Regions from separate parts of the Pediococcus acidilactici genome, predicted to be linked through region 2. Evidence: a T-box and tRNA genes for the amino acid it is inferred to sense, from the RefSeq annotation. Region 2 holds a T-box; the other holds one or more tRNA genes.
What was found. A T-box is a leader RNA that pairs with one kind of tRNA and senses whether it is charged. The one in region 2 lies ahead of I6H64_RS01900 (valine--tRNA ligase), so its partner is inferred to be a tRNA-Val.
Positions count from the first base shown of each region.

Region 1 (6,781 bases), 800 kb from region 2:
TAGCGGTGAAATGCGTAGATATATGGAAGAACACCAGTGGCGAAGGCGGCTGTCTGGTCTGTAACTGACGCTGAGGCTCGAAAGCATGGGTAGCGAACAGGATTAGATACCCTGGTAGTCCATGCCGTAAACGATGATTACTAAGTGTTGGAGGGTTTCCGCCCTTCAGTGCTGCAGCTAACGCATTAAGTAATCCGCCTGGGGAGTACGACCGCAAGGTTGAAACTCAAAAGAATTGACGGGGGCCCGCACAAGCGGTGGAGCATGTGGTTTAATTCGAAGCTACGCGAAGAACCTTACCAGGTCTTGACATCTTCTGCCAACCTAAGAGATTAGGCGTTCCCTTCGGGGACAGAATGACAGGTGGTGCATGGTTGTCGTCAGCTCGTGTCGTGAGATGTTGGGTTAAGTCCCGCAACGAGCGCAACCCTTATTACTAGTTGCCAGCATTCAGTTGGGCACTCTAGTGAGACTGCCGGTGACAAACCGGAGGAAGGTGGGGACGACGTCAAATCATCATGCCCCTTATGACCTGGGCTACACACGTGCTACAATGGATGGTACAACGAGTCGCGAAACCGCGAGGTTTAGCTAATCTCTTAAAACCATTCTCAGTTCGGACTGTAGGCTGCAACTCGCCTACACGAAGTCGGAATCGCTAGTAATCGCGGATCAGCATGCCGCGGTGAATACGTTCCCGGGCCTTGTACACACCGCCGTCACACCATGAGAGTTTGTAACACCCAAAGCCGGTGGGGTAACCTTTTAGGAGCTAGCCGTCTAAGGTGGGACAGATGATTAGGGTGAAGTCGTAACAAGGTAGCCGTAGGAGAACCTGCGGCTGGATCACCTCCTTTCTAAGGAATAATACGGAACCGCACACGAGTCAAAGTTTTGTTTAGTTTTGAGAGGTCTACTCTCAAAACACATGCGTATCGGGCCTATAGCTCAGCTGGTTAGAGCGCACGCCTGATAAGCGTGAGGTCGATGGTTCGAGTCCATTTAGGCCCATACATGGGGAATTAGCTCAGCTGGGAGAGCGCCTGCCTTGCACGCAGGAGGTCAGCGGTTCGATCCCGCTATTCTCCATTGAACAACGTTAGTTGTTCTACTTTTGTTCTTTGAAAACTGAATAATATCTATAATTTTCTAATTTTAATTAATCATAATTAAACCGAGAGAAAACCGCGTAATTTTAAAGAGTTAAACAAGATTAGTTCAAAATAATCGCAATACTCAATTAATCGCTTTACCGTAGGTAAAGTTAGGTTAAGTTAGGAAGGGCGCATGGTGGATGCCTTGGTACTAGGAGCCGATGAAGGACGGGACTAACACCGATATGCCTCGGGGAGCTGTAAGTAAGCTTTGATCCGGGGATTTCCGAATGGGGCAACCCAATAGTTTTAATCGACTATTATCCGCATCTGAATTCATAGGATGTGTGAAGGTAAACGTGGGGAACTGAAACATCTCAGTACCCACAGGAACAGAAAGAAAATTCGATTCCCTGAGTAGCGGCGAGCGAAACGGGAACAGCCCAAACCAAGAAGCTTGCTTCTTGGGGTTGTAGGACTGAACATTTGAGTTACCAAAGAGCTTGATAGCTGAAGGGCCTGGGAAGGCCAGCCAGAGAGGGTGACAGCCCCGTAAGTTAAATCAAACTCCCTCAGTTCAGGATCCTGAGTACGGCGGAGCACGTGAAATTCCGTCGGAATCCGGGAGGACCATCTCCCAAGGCTAAATACTACCTAGTGACCGATAGTGAACCAGTACCGTGAGGGAAAGGTGAAAAGCACCCCGGAAGGGGAGTGAAATAGTTCTTGAAACCATGTGCCTACAAGAAGTCAGAGCCCGTTAATGGGTGATGGCGTGCCTTTTGTAGAATGAACCGGCGAGTTACGTTCGTATGCCAGGTTAAGTTGAAGAGACGGAGCCGAAGCGAAAGCGAGTCTGAAGAGGGCGAATTAGTATGCGGATGTAGACCCGAAACCAAGTGACCTACCCATGTCCAGGTTGAAGGTGCGGTAAAACGCACTGGAGGACCGAACTCGTGTACGTTGAAAAGTGCTGAGATGAGGTGTGGGTAGCGGTGAAATTCCAAACGAACTTGGAGATAGCTGGTTCTCTCCGAAATAGCTTTAGGGCTAGCCTCGGAATTAGGATCGTGGAGGTAGAGCCACTGTTTGGACTAGGGGCCCGTCATGGGTTACCGAATTCAGATAAACTCCGAATGCCATCGATTTATGTCCGGGAGTCAGACGGTGAGTGATAAGATCCATCGTCGAAAGGGGAACAGCCCAGACCACCAGTTAAGGTCCCTAAATATATGTTAAGTGGAAAAGGATGTGGAGTTGCATAGACAACTAGGATGTTGGCTCAGAAGCAGCCACCATTTAAAGAGTGCGTAATAGCTCACTAGTCGAGTGATCCTGCGCCGAAAATGTACCGGGGCTTAAACATATTACCGAGACTGTGGATGCCACCATTAGGTGGCGTGATAGGAGAGCGTTCTAAGGGCGACGAAGGCAGACCGTGAGGACTGTTGGAGCGCTTAGAAGTGAGAATGCCGGTATGAGTAGCGAAAGATAGGTGAGAATCCTATCCACCGTATGACTAAGGTTTCCTGGGGAAGGCTCGTCCTCCCAGGGTTAGTCGGGACCTAAGCCGAGGCCGAGAGGCGTAGGCGATGGATAACAGGTTGAGATTCCTGTACTAGTTAAACTTGTTTGAACAATGGAGGGACGCAGGAGGCTAAGGAATGCACCCGATTGGAAGTGGGTGTCCAAGCCGTAAGTCTGAAGTCGAGTCAAATGCTTGATTTCTTAAGGACAAGCGGTGATGGGGAGTGAAATTTAAGTAACGAAGTTCCTGACGTCACGCTGCCGAGAAAAGCTTCTAGTTAGAGTTTAACTACCCGTACCGCAAACCGACACAGGTAGTCGAGGAGAGTATCCTAAGGTGAGCGAGAGAACTCTCGTTAAGGAACTCGGCAAAATGACCCGTAACTTCGGGAGAAGGGGTGCTGATCGCAAGATCAGCCGCAGTGAAAAGGCCCAGGCGACTGTTTATCAAAAACACAGGTTTCTGCAAAATCGTAAGATGACGTATAGGGGCTGACGCCTGCCCGGTGCTGGAAGGTTAAGGGGATGAGTTAGCGTAAGCGAAGCTTTGAACTGAAGCCCCAGTAAACGGCGGCCGTAACTATAACGGTCCTAAGGTAGCGAAATTCCTTGTCGGGTAAGTTCCGACCCGCACGAAAGGCGTAACGATCTGGGCACTGTCTCAACGAGAGACTCGGTGAAATTATAATACCCGTGAAGATGCGGGTTACCCGCGACAGGACGGAAAGACCCCATGGAGCTTTACTGTAACTTGATATTGAGTGTTTGTACAGCTTGTACAGGATAGGTAGGAGCCGTAGAATCCGGAACGCTAGTTTCGGAGGAGGCGCAAGTGGGATACTACCCTCGTTGTATGAACCCTCTAACCCGCGCCACTAATCGTGGCGGGAGACAGTGTCTGGTGGGCAGTTTGACTGGGGCGGTCGCCTCCTAAAAGGTAACGGAGGCGCCCAAAGGTTCCCTCAGAATGGTTGGAAATCATTCGCAGAGTGTAAAGGCAGAAGGGAGCTTGACTGCGAGACAGACAGGTCGAGCAGGGACGAAAGTCGGGCTTAGTGATCCGGTGGTTCCGTATGGAAGGGCCATCGCTCAACGGATAAAAGCTACCCTGGGGATAACAGGCTTATCTCCCCAAGAGTTCACATCGACGGGGAGGTTTGGCACCTCGATGTCGGCTCATCGCATCCTGGGGCTGTAGTCGGTCCCAAGGGTTGGGCTGTTCGCCCATTAAAGCGGTACGCGAGCTGGGTTCAGAACGTCGTGAGACAGTTCGGTCCCTATCCGTCGCGGGCGTAGGAAATTTGAGAGGAGCTGTCCTTAGTACGAGAGGACCGGGATGGACACACCGCTGGTGTACCAGTTGTTCCGCCAGGAGCATCGCTGGGTAGCTATGTGTGGATGAGATAAACGCTGAAAGCATCTAAGTGTGAAACTCGCCTCAAGATGAGATTTCCCATTGCCTTCGGGCAAGTAAGACCCCTGAGAGATGATCAGGTAGATAGGCTAGAAGTGGAAGTGTAGCGATACATGGAGCGGACTAGTACTAATCGGTCGAGGACTTAACCAAGTAGAACGTGGCAAGTAACTCGAAAGAAATGTAGATATTATTCAGTTTTGAGAGGACAAAAGTTTTCTCAAGTGATAACGTAAGTTAGCACAGAGTGTGGTGACGATAGTGAGAAGGATATACCTGTTCCCATGTCGAACACAGAAGTCAAGCTTCTTAACGCCAAGAGTAGTTGGGGGATCGCCCCCTGCGAGGGTAGGACGTTGCCATGCTAATTATGGAGGATTAGCTCAGTTGGGAGAGCATCTGCCTTACAAGCAGGAGGTCACAGGTTCGAGCCCTGTATCCTCCATTATCTTGAGCCGTTAGCTCAGTTGGTAGAGCATCTGACTTTTAATCAGAGGGTCGACAGTTCGAGCCTGTCACGGCTCATAGCACTAAAAGTGCTGTGACATATAATTGAATATATGGCATTATATAAAGGTAATGCCGACTTAGCTCAGTTGGCAGAGCATCTGTCTTGTAAACAGAGGGTCGGAGGTTCGAATCCTCTAGTCGGCATATCGATCATGCGGAAGTAGTTCAGTGGTAGAACATCACCTTGCCATGGTGGGGGTCGCGGGTTCGAATCCCGTCTTCCGCTTCGTAGTAAGTATTTACTACTTTTATAAAATGCCGGGGTGGCGGAATTGGCAGACGCACAGGACTTAAAATCCTGCGGTCAGTGATGACCGTACCGGTTCGATCCCGGTCCTCGGCATTTGTATTGCACCCATAGCGCAACTGGATAGAGTGTCTGACTACGAATCAGAAGGTTGTAGGTTCGACTCCTACTGGGTGCATTGTTTTAAACGGGAAGTAGCTCAGCTTGGTAGAGCACCTGGTTTGGGACCAGGGGGTCGCAGGTTCGAATCCTGTCTTCCCGATTAAATGTTGATAAACATTTATTAATTAAATAGATCGCGGTGTAGCTCAGCTGGCTAGAGCGTCCGGTTCATACCCGGGAGGTCGGGGGTTCGATCCCCTCCGCCGCGATAGGGTTAATATACGAACTTGGACCTTTAGCTCAGTTGGTTAGAGCAAACGGCTCATAACCGTTCGGTCGTAGGTTCGAGTCCTACAAGGTCCATCTAGCATTTTTGTTAGTAAGGGCAGTGAAACGTATATTTGTATTATGGAGGATTACCCAAGTCTGGCTGAAGGGAACGGTCTTGAAAACCGTCAGGTGGGTCAAACCACGCGAGAGTTCGAATCTCTCATCCTCCTTTTTAATTATCGCGGGATGGAGCAGTCTGGTAGCTCGTCGGGCTCATAACCCGAAGGTCGTAGGTTCAAATCCTGCTCCCGCAATTATGGTCCTATGGTCTAGTTGGTTAGGACGCCTGCCTGTCACGCAGGAGATCACGAGTTCGAGTCTCGTTAGGACCGTAATGGCTCGGTAGCTCAGTCGGTAGAGCAATGGATTGAAGCTCCATGTGTCGGCAGTTCGATTCTGTCCCGCGCCATTGAAAATTTAATATTTATTTTGCGGGTGTAGTTTAGTGGTAAAACCACAGCCTTCCAAGCTGTTGTCGCGAGTTCGATTCTCGTCACCCGCTTTAAGTATGGGCCTATAGCTCAGCTGGTTAGAGCGCACGCCTGATAAGCGTGAGGTCGATGGTTCGAGTCCATTTAGGCCCATTTGGAGAAGTACTCAAGTGGCTGAAGAGGCGCCCCTGCTAAGGGTGTAGGTCGCGCAAGCGGCGCGAGGGTTCGAATCCCTCCTTCTCCGTTAGTTCTTATTATAAGTATGACCCGTTGGTCAAGTGGTTAAGACACTGCCCTTTCACGGCAGTAACATGGGTTCGAATCCCGTACGGGTCATTTTTTGTCATATTTATATTAATATTATCGCGGGATGGAGCAGTCTGGTAGCTCGTCGGGCTCATAACCCGAAGGTCGTAGGTTCAAATCCTGCTCCCGCAATTAATTGGTCCTATGGTCTAGTTGGTTAGGACGCCTGCCTGTCACGCAGGAGATCACGAGTTCGAGTCTCGTTAGGACCGTCTTTGAAAGAGACTTAAGCAAAAGCCATTCGTTTATTAAACGGATGGCTTTTTTGTATTGTAGAAAAGTTCCAAGTGAGATATGAAAGAACTAGGATTAATAATCGAAAACACGGCGATTAATCCCAGTTGCTTTACTATATCTATCAATTGCACGTTGCAATACTTTATATAGGAAGGTGAGCCTTTCACATAAACAAGTTATCTTAAACAATAAAAAACCATTAGCAACCAGAATACTGATTACTAATGGCTAATTAATTAATGACCGGCCGTAAATAAAAAGGTGACACAGATTAAAATGATTAAAACTAGCAAAATAAAATTGCGGGGAAGCTTAACCCGGGGAAGATACCAACCCAATATGCCAATCATTGGATAAAGTACCGCGCTCCATTGTTTAAATAGTACAAAGCCGAAAATGGTGATGACCACCAGCAGCCCAATTTCAAGATAGATAAACTGTTCGGGATGTGCCACGAAAACAGAGAATAGAATCATCAAAAAAACTAAGCACAATAATAAGCAAGTTTTCAAAAACATGCTGCTAACAAATGCGTTACGAATATAGAAAAAGGCAATCGGACTTAAAACGCTAATGCTAAACG
Region 1 covers NZ_CP066046.1:1,173,275-1,180,055, reverse strand. Annotated here, with positions in the region: rRNA gene I6H64_RS05950 (16S ribosomal RNA) at 1-857, shown strand, start outside; tRNA gene I6H64_RS05945 (tRNA-Ile) at 938-1,011, shown strand; tRNA gene I6H64_RS05940 (tRNA-Ala) at 1,017-1,089, shown strand; rRNA gene I6H64_RS05935 (23S ribosomal RNA) at 1,268-4,188, shown strand; rRNA gene rrf (5S ribosomal RNA) at 4,284-4,400, shown strand; tRNA gene I6H64_RS05925 (tRNA-Val) at 4,408-4,480, shown strand; tRNA gene I6H64_RS05920 (tRNA-Lys) at 4,488-4,560, shown strand; tRNA gene I6H64_RS05915 (tRNA-Thr) at 4,617-4,689, shown strand; tRNA gene I6H64_RS05910 (tRNA-Gly) at 4,700-4,771, shown strand; tRNA gene I6H64_RS05905 (tRNA-Leu) at 4,803-4,888, shown strand; tRNA gene I6H64_RS05900 (tRNA-Arg) at 4,897-4,970, shown strand; tRNA gene I6H64_RS05895 (tRNA-Pro) at 4,981-5,054, shown strand; tRNA gene I6H64_RS05890 (tRNA-Met) at 5,090-5,163, shown strand; tRNA gene I6H64_RS05885 (tRNA-Ile) at 5,184-5,257, shown strand; tRNA gene I6H64_RS05880 (tRNA-Ser) at 5,305-5,394, shown strand; tRNA gene I6H64_RS05875 (tRNA-Met) at 5,405-5,478, shown strand; tRNA gene I6H64_RS05870 (tRNA-Asp) at 5,483-5,556, shown strand; tRNA gene I6H64_RS05865 (tRNA-Phe) at 5,561-5,633, shown strand; tRNA gene I6H64_RS05860 (tRNA-Gly) at 5,656-5,726, shown strand; tRNA gene I6H64_RS05855 (tRNA-Ile) at 5,735-5,808, shown strand; tRNA gene I6H64_RS05850 (tRNA-Ser) at 5,812-5,899, shown strand; tRNA gene I6H64_RS05845 (tRNA-Glu) at 5,920-5,991, shown strand; tRNA gene I6H64_RS05840 (tRNA-Met) at 6,020-6,093, shown strand; tRNA gene I6H64_RS05835 (tRNA-Asp) at 6,100-6,173, shown strand; gene I6H64_RS05830 (hypothetical protein) at 6,435-6,781, opposite strand, start outside.
Region 1: it encodes a tRNA-Val, which carries the amino acid that the T-box ahead of I6H64_RS01900 (valine--tRNA ligase) is inferred to sense. The anticodon was not compared.

Region 2 (6,781 bases):
CATGAGCTTTGAACCCCTTAATTAATCTCATTAAAATGACTTCATAAATTATAACACACAAAACGGCCAAACTAGCGCTAATTGAGATTGTTTAACAATCATTAAGAACTCGATTTTCCGCCGCACTCCAATAGGTTTGGTCACCCACAATCAGATGATCAATTAGCCGAATCCCCATTAAATCGCCAATTTTTTTCATCTTTTTAGTAAACGCCACGTCGTTCATGGAAGGCTCTACGTTTCCACTCGGATGGTTGTGTACCAAAATAAAACCGTTCGAGCTATACCGTAAAACTTCCGCCATAATTTCTCGTGGATGCACTTCGGCAGAGTTTAGCCCGCCTTTAAAAATTACCCGTTCCTGTTTAATTTGGTTTTTTGTGTCCAAACAAAGCAACACCAAGTGTTCTTGCGGATTTTTTTGAAAACGAGCTACCATCAAGTTCCCAATCTGCGCACTGCCCAACACCTTGCCTAATAGATGGATTGGTTGGCGTTGGACGCGGCGTCCTAACTCGATTGCGGCTTCTAGAGCTAACGACTCCGCTGGTAATTGCGAAAAAATCGTTTGCCGTTCTCGTTGGGTTAATAAACTATACCCCACTATATCGCCCACTTGATCCCAAAATTCTTGGGATAGCCGGTTAACCGCCTGCTCTTGACCGCAACAACTTAAAAACGCCCGCAATAATTCCGCGTTGGTCAAATTTTCTGCGCCAATTTTTGTAAGTTTTTCACGTGCGCCATCTTTTAATAACATTTTTACCACCTCTTAGATACAAAGTACCTAAAAAGCAGCTAATTATTTCTTAAACAACGGGCGAACTTCGGAAACGAAGTACAAGGATCCGGTGATGATCACGACGTCCCTTGGGTTGACCTGCTTAATCAATTGCCGTAACGCCGTTCGCCAGTTCGCTTCATAATTAATTTGCCGCGCTTCATTGGCTACGAGTTCTCCGGGTTGCACCACTTGCCGATGGAGCGGATTTTGAAAATTAGTTAACGTTAGTTGGGCGTTCGGAATCGTTAATAATTCATCAATCATCGGCTGAAATAGCTTATCATCAAGAATTGCCGCTAAGATATGGATGGTACGATCCTGCCAATAGGTTTGTAGCGACTGCTTTAACGCTTGTACCCCTGGTAGATTATGTGCTCCGTCAAGGACCACTAGCGGCTCTTGTTGCATGATTTCCATCCGACCAGGCCAGCGAGCCTGCAAGCTGGCTCTGCGAATCTGATCAGCGCTAAGTTTCCACCCCCGCTGTCGACTCAAGACTACCGCAGCTTGGATTGCTACGGCTAAATTTTTAAGTTGATAAACACCTAATAACCCGCTTTTTATATTTGAAACGTGGCAATCGTTGCTTTCGAAATCTGCAGGATCACCAGTTAACTTAAAATCATCATCCAGTATCATTAACGGTGCATGCTGCTCGTTAGCAACCCGTTTAATTACTGTTAACGCTTCTGGCGCTTGTACGCCAGTAACCACCGGAACGTGCGGTTTGATGATTCCCGCCTTTTGTTGGGCAATTTCCGGTAAAGTATTCCCTAAAAGTGCCATGTGGTCCCAGCCCACGTTTGTAATCACCGATACCAACGGAGTGAAGACGTTTGTGGAATCATACAACCCCCCAATTCCTACTTCTACCAAAACTACGTCAACCGGATGTTGCGCAAAGTATAAAAACATCATCGCGGTGACAATTTCAAACTCTAACGGACCACCCAATTCAGTTTGGTCCATTTTTTCCACCACCGGCCGTACTTGGGTAACTAAATGCACCACCGCTTCATCGCTAATTGGCTGACCATTAACCGCAATCCGCTCGTTAAAGCGGGTAATAAAGGGCGACGTAAAAGTCCCTACCTGACGACCTTCTTGGCCTAACAAACTAGTTAGAAAGGCGATCGTGGAACCTTTACCATTGGTTCCAGCAACGTGGACCGCCTGGATTTTAGTTTGGGGATTTCCTAATTCAGTTAAAAATTGTTGCATCCTTTTTAAGGTGGGCGCCTTTCTTAACCGGGGCCGCCCGTGAACAAATGCCAGCGCCTCTTCATAATTCATCCGCTCTCCTCCTTATCACGGTGCCATTAAAAAAGGCCGAGAAAAATCGCGTAATTTTTCTCAGCCTCTATTTTTCAAGTACTAACGGTTCTAATCGCTAATCTTAACGAGGTTGGGAAAGTTGGTTCCCATAACCTTAAAGTACTAATTTTTATTATTATTTTCCAGAACGGATATCTGCCAAACGACGACGAGTAGCCGCAAGCTTACCTTCGTAATCGGTCTTCTTGGTTCGCTGTTCTTCAACGACGGCTGCCGGAGCGTTATTAACAAATTTTTCGTTTTGAAGCTTCTTAACCACCCGGTTAACTTCTTGTTCGTACTTTTGCTCTTCTTTTTCCAGACGAGCAATTTCTTCGTCTAGGTCAACTAGTTCAGCTAGTGGAATGTAAATTTCACCATCGGTAATTACTGCCGACATGGAAAGCTTTGGCGCTTCGACAGTTGCCCCTAGTTCAAATTCTGCTGGATGGCAGAAGCGGTCAATGTAATCGCGATTTTCGTTAAACAACTTAACCAACGCTTCGTTATCCGTCTTGATTAAGAGGTCTACAGGACTAGACATTGGAGCTCCCGCTTCAGAACGAATGTTTCGAACCGCCTTAATCAATTCGATTAAGTGGCTCATTCCTTCTTCAGCAGCTTCGTCAGTTAATTCTGGATGACTAACTGGGTAAGCCGCCGTTACCAACGATTCACCTTCGTGTGGCATCGATAACCAAATCTTTTCAGTTACAAACGGCATTACTGGATGTAAAAGCCGCAAAGTTTGGTCTAGGACGTATGCCAATACGTTTTGGGTATTTACTTGAGCAGTTTGGTCGTCACCGTTGAGAATTTCCTTACTCATTTCGATGTACCAATCACAGAAATCATCCCAAATGAAGGTGTACAATGCCCGACCGGCTTCCCCGAAGTCGTAAACGTCAAAGAAGTGGGTAACTTGTTCCACCGTGTGGTTTAGGCGACTTAAAATCCAGCGGTCAGCAAGGTTAAGTTCGTTCAATGCTGGTAACTGTGGCTTATCAACTTGGTCTAAGTTCATAATTACGTAGCGGCTTGCGTTCCAAATCTTATTAATAAAGTTCCAAGCTGCATCCATCTTAGTGTAGCTAAACCGTAAATCTTGTCCCGCAGTAGAACCGTTAGAAAGGAACCAACGCAGTGCATCCGCACCATATTTATCAATTACGTCCATTGGGTCGATTCCGTTTCCTAGCGACTTACTCATCTTACGACCCTGTTCGTCACGGATTAATCCGTGCAACAATACGTCTTTAAACGGCCGCTTGCCGGTAAACTTCAAGCTTTGGAAGATCATCCGAGCAACCCAGAAGAAGATGATGTCATAGCCGGTTACCAACGTGCTAGTTGGGAAGTAGCGCTTAAAGTCTGCCGCGTTTTCGTCCGGCCAGCCCATCGTGGTAAATGGCCACAATGCACTAGAGAACCAAGTGTCTAGTACGTCGGGATCTTGTTCCCAGTTTTCAACATCTTTAGGAGCTTCTTCGCCTACGTAAACTTCGCCAGTTTCCTTGTGATACCAAGCTGGGATTTGGTGTCCCCACCACAATTGCCGGGAAATTACCCAATCGTGAGCATTTTCCATCCACTGCTTGAAGGTGTGTTCAAAACGTTCGGGGATGAAATTAACCTTGTCATCCGTATCTTGATTTGCTAAAGCCATCTTGGCAAGTTTATCCATTTTAACAAACCATTGCGTCGACAAACGGGATTCCACTTGTACACCCGTCCGTTCCGAATGACCCACACTGTGAACAATTGGGTCAATCTTAATCATGTAGCCCTGGTCTTCGAGGTCCTTAACCATCGCCTTGCGTGCTTCAAACCGGTCTAAGCCTTCGTACTTGCCCGCGTTCTCGTTCATTGAAGCATCGTCATTCATCGTGTTGATCCGTTCAAGGTTATGCCGGTTACCCACTTGGAAATCGTTAGGGTCGTGCGCAGGCGTAATCTTCACCATTCCAGTCCCAAACTCAGGATCCACGTACTGGTCAGCAATGATTGGGAGATGACGGCCTTGAAGCGGCAAAATAACTTCCTTGCCTACCAAGTCTTGGTAACGTTCGTCACTTGGGTGAACGGCAATGGCAACGTCCCCGAACATTGTTTCTGGCCGGGTTGTCGCAATTTCAATATAATTTTTCCCATTAAAAGTAAAATCAGGATCTGCGAAGAAGTACTTCACGTGGTAGAAAGCACCTTGGTCGTCTTGGTGCTCTACTTCGATATCTGAAAGTGCCGTCCGCGCCTGCGGATCCCAGTTAATAATGTATTCACCACGATAAATCAATCCTTCGTTATATAAAGTAACGAATACTTTCCGAACGGCCTTGGAAAGTCCTTCGTCAAGGGTAAAACGTTCCCGACCGTAGTCGAGCGAAAGCCCCATTTTAGCCCATTGTTGATGGATGGTGTCGGCATATTCATCTTTCCATTCCCATACCTTATCAATGAACTTGTCCCGTCCAAGATCATAACGGGAAACTCCTTGTTCACGCAGTTTAGCTTCCACCTTTGCTTGGGTAGCGATTCCGGCATGGTCCATTCCTGGTACCCAAACCGTATCATATCCTTGCATCCGTTTTTGCCGGATCAACATATCTTGTAACGTAGTATCCCAAGCATGACCTAAATGCAATTTTCCGGTAACGTTAGGAGGCGGAATTACAATTGAATATGGTTTTGCTTTTTTATCTCCATTAGGCTTAAATAAACCCTTTTCGACCCACTCTTGGTAGCGGCCCTGTTCGACCTTTTGAGGTTCGTACTTTGTCGACATCTCAACTTCTTTGGTCATCAAACTTCACTTCCCTTTCCAAAATAAAAAGCACTTTCTTCCTAAGAAATAGGACGAAAGTGCTTCGCGGTACCACCTAAATTGGGCATAACTGCCCCGCTTTGTCTTTGATAACGAACGTACTGTTCGATCTTTAAGTTCTGCGCCTTAAAGATTGGTTCATAAGCAACCCGATCTTCCGTGTTTAGAGACTTGCAGCCCCGTCCCCTCTCTGAAAAACACTGATGGAAAATCTCCTCTTAATCATCACCGTCAAAAATAATAATAAAGAATAAATCTTGGTACGTCAATTAAGTTTTTACATTTGTTTAATTACTTCTAGCGCAGCTTCGTAGTTTGGCTCAGAATGTAATTCAGGAACGATTTCCCGGTAAACGATTTTACCAGATGCATCAGCAATGAAAATACTCCGTGCTAAGTAACCAGCATTCGGAATGTATAATTTCATTTCATAACCAAACGACAATTCGTGATCTGAAAGAACTTCTAGGTTATTAACCCCTTCGGCAGCACACCAGTTTGCTTGATCTTGCGGTAAATTATTAGAAATCGTGACAAACCGAACTTCCGGATAGTTATCCGCCTGCTGGTTAAAGGCCTTTGTTTGAATGCTGCAAACTCGCGTATTCAAATCAGGCACCACGCTTAATAACAACGGTTTGCCAAGTAAATCACGCGTTTTTACTTTCGCGCCCTTTGCCGTAAAGACTTTAAACTTTGGTAATTGGTCGCCCACTTCTGGCGGGTTACCAACTAGTTCAACCTTTTGTCCACCACGTAATATTTCCATGACCTTACGCTCCTTTATTCTAACGACTAGTCAAAATGGATTGTTCTCCACTAACTTTGTCAGATAACTTAATTAGTCAATTAATCGAGGACTAAATTTCTCAATATCCACCGATATTTACGTTAACCTTATCCCAAAACACCCCAAATAGCAACTAATCAATTTAAGCTTAAAGAAGTTCTGCAAAAACTTCTTCATTCTGGTTCAAAAATTCTTCGCCAGCGTGGATGTTAGTAACTTGCACCCCGTCAAGAGCACGCTTCATCAAGCCTTCCACGTCAATCTTGCTTTCGTAATAGCGGGCTTTTTCTAAATCCGGACGCGTCTTTGGAGCTGGCGGAGCGAAAATGGTACAACAGTCCTCAAATGGCATAATTGATAAATCGTAGGTATCAATTTCCTTGGCAATTTCAATGATTTCGTTTTTATCCATCGAAACTACCGGTCGGATAATTGGCATGGTAGTTACGTCGTTTATCGCCATCATGCTTTCCATTGTTTGAGAAGCCACTTGGCCGAGCGACTCGCCGTTAAAAATAGCTAAGCCACCCCGCCTTTGTGCTAACGCCACGGTCAAACGAAGCATCATCCGCCGTTGGATCGTCATTAAGTAACCTTCCGGACACTTCTCCTTAATGGTTTCTTGAATTTCAGCAAACGGAACTTGCAAAAACTGAACGTTCCCGGAGTAAGCAGCTAATTTACCGCTTAGCTCCTTAGCTTTTGCAAGGGCTTGTTCACTCGTGTATGGCGGGCTAAAGAAATGAACCATTTCCATCTCAACGCCCCGTTTCATACCTAGATATGCGGCAACTGGCGAATCAATCCCCCCAGAAAGCATCATCATTCCCTTACCAGCCGTTCCCACTGGCAAACCGCCAGCTCCATCAATCACTTCGCTAGTTAGGAAGATTCCGTTTGAACGAATCTCCACTCGTAAAGTAATGTCAGGATTCTTCATTTTAACCTGACTTTCAGGAAAGTTTTCTAAAATGAATCCGCCTAGTTCCCGGTTCATCGTATCGGTATTGATGGGGAAGTCCTTATCTGAACGTCGGGTGTTAATCTTAAAAGTCATTTGGGGCTTTAACTG
Region 2 covers NZ_CP066046.1:376,250-383,030, reverse strand. Annotated here, with positions in the region: gene mreC (rod shape-determining protein MreC) at 1-3, opposite strand, end outside; gene radC (RadC family protein) at 92-760, opposite strand; gene I6H64_RS01905 (bifunctional folylpolyglutamate synthase/dihydrofolate synthase) at 803-2,077, opposite strand; gene I6H64_RS01900 (valine--tRNA ligase) at 2,235-4,898, opposite strand; T-box leader at 4,945-5,154, opposite strand; gene tpx (thiol peroxidase) at 5,197-5,688, opposite strand; gene thiI (tRNA uracil 4-sulfurtransferase ThiI) at 5,858-6,781, opposite strand, start outside.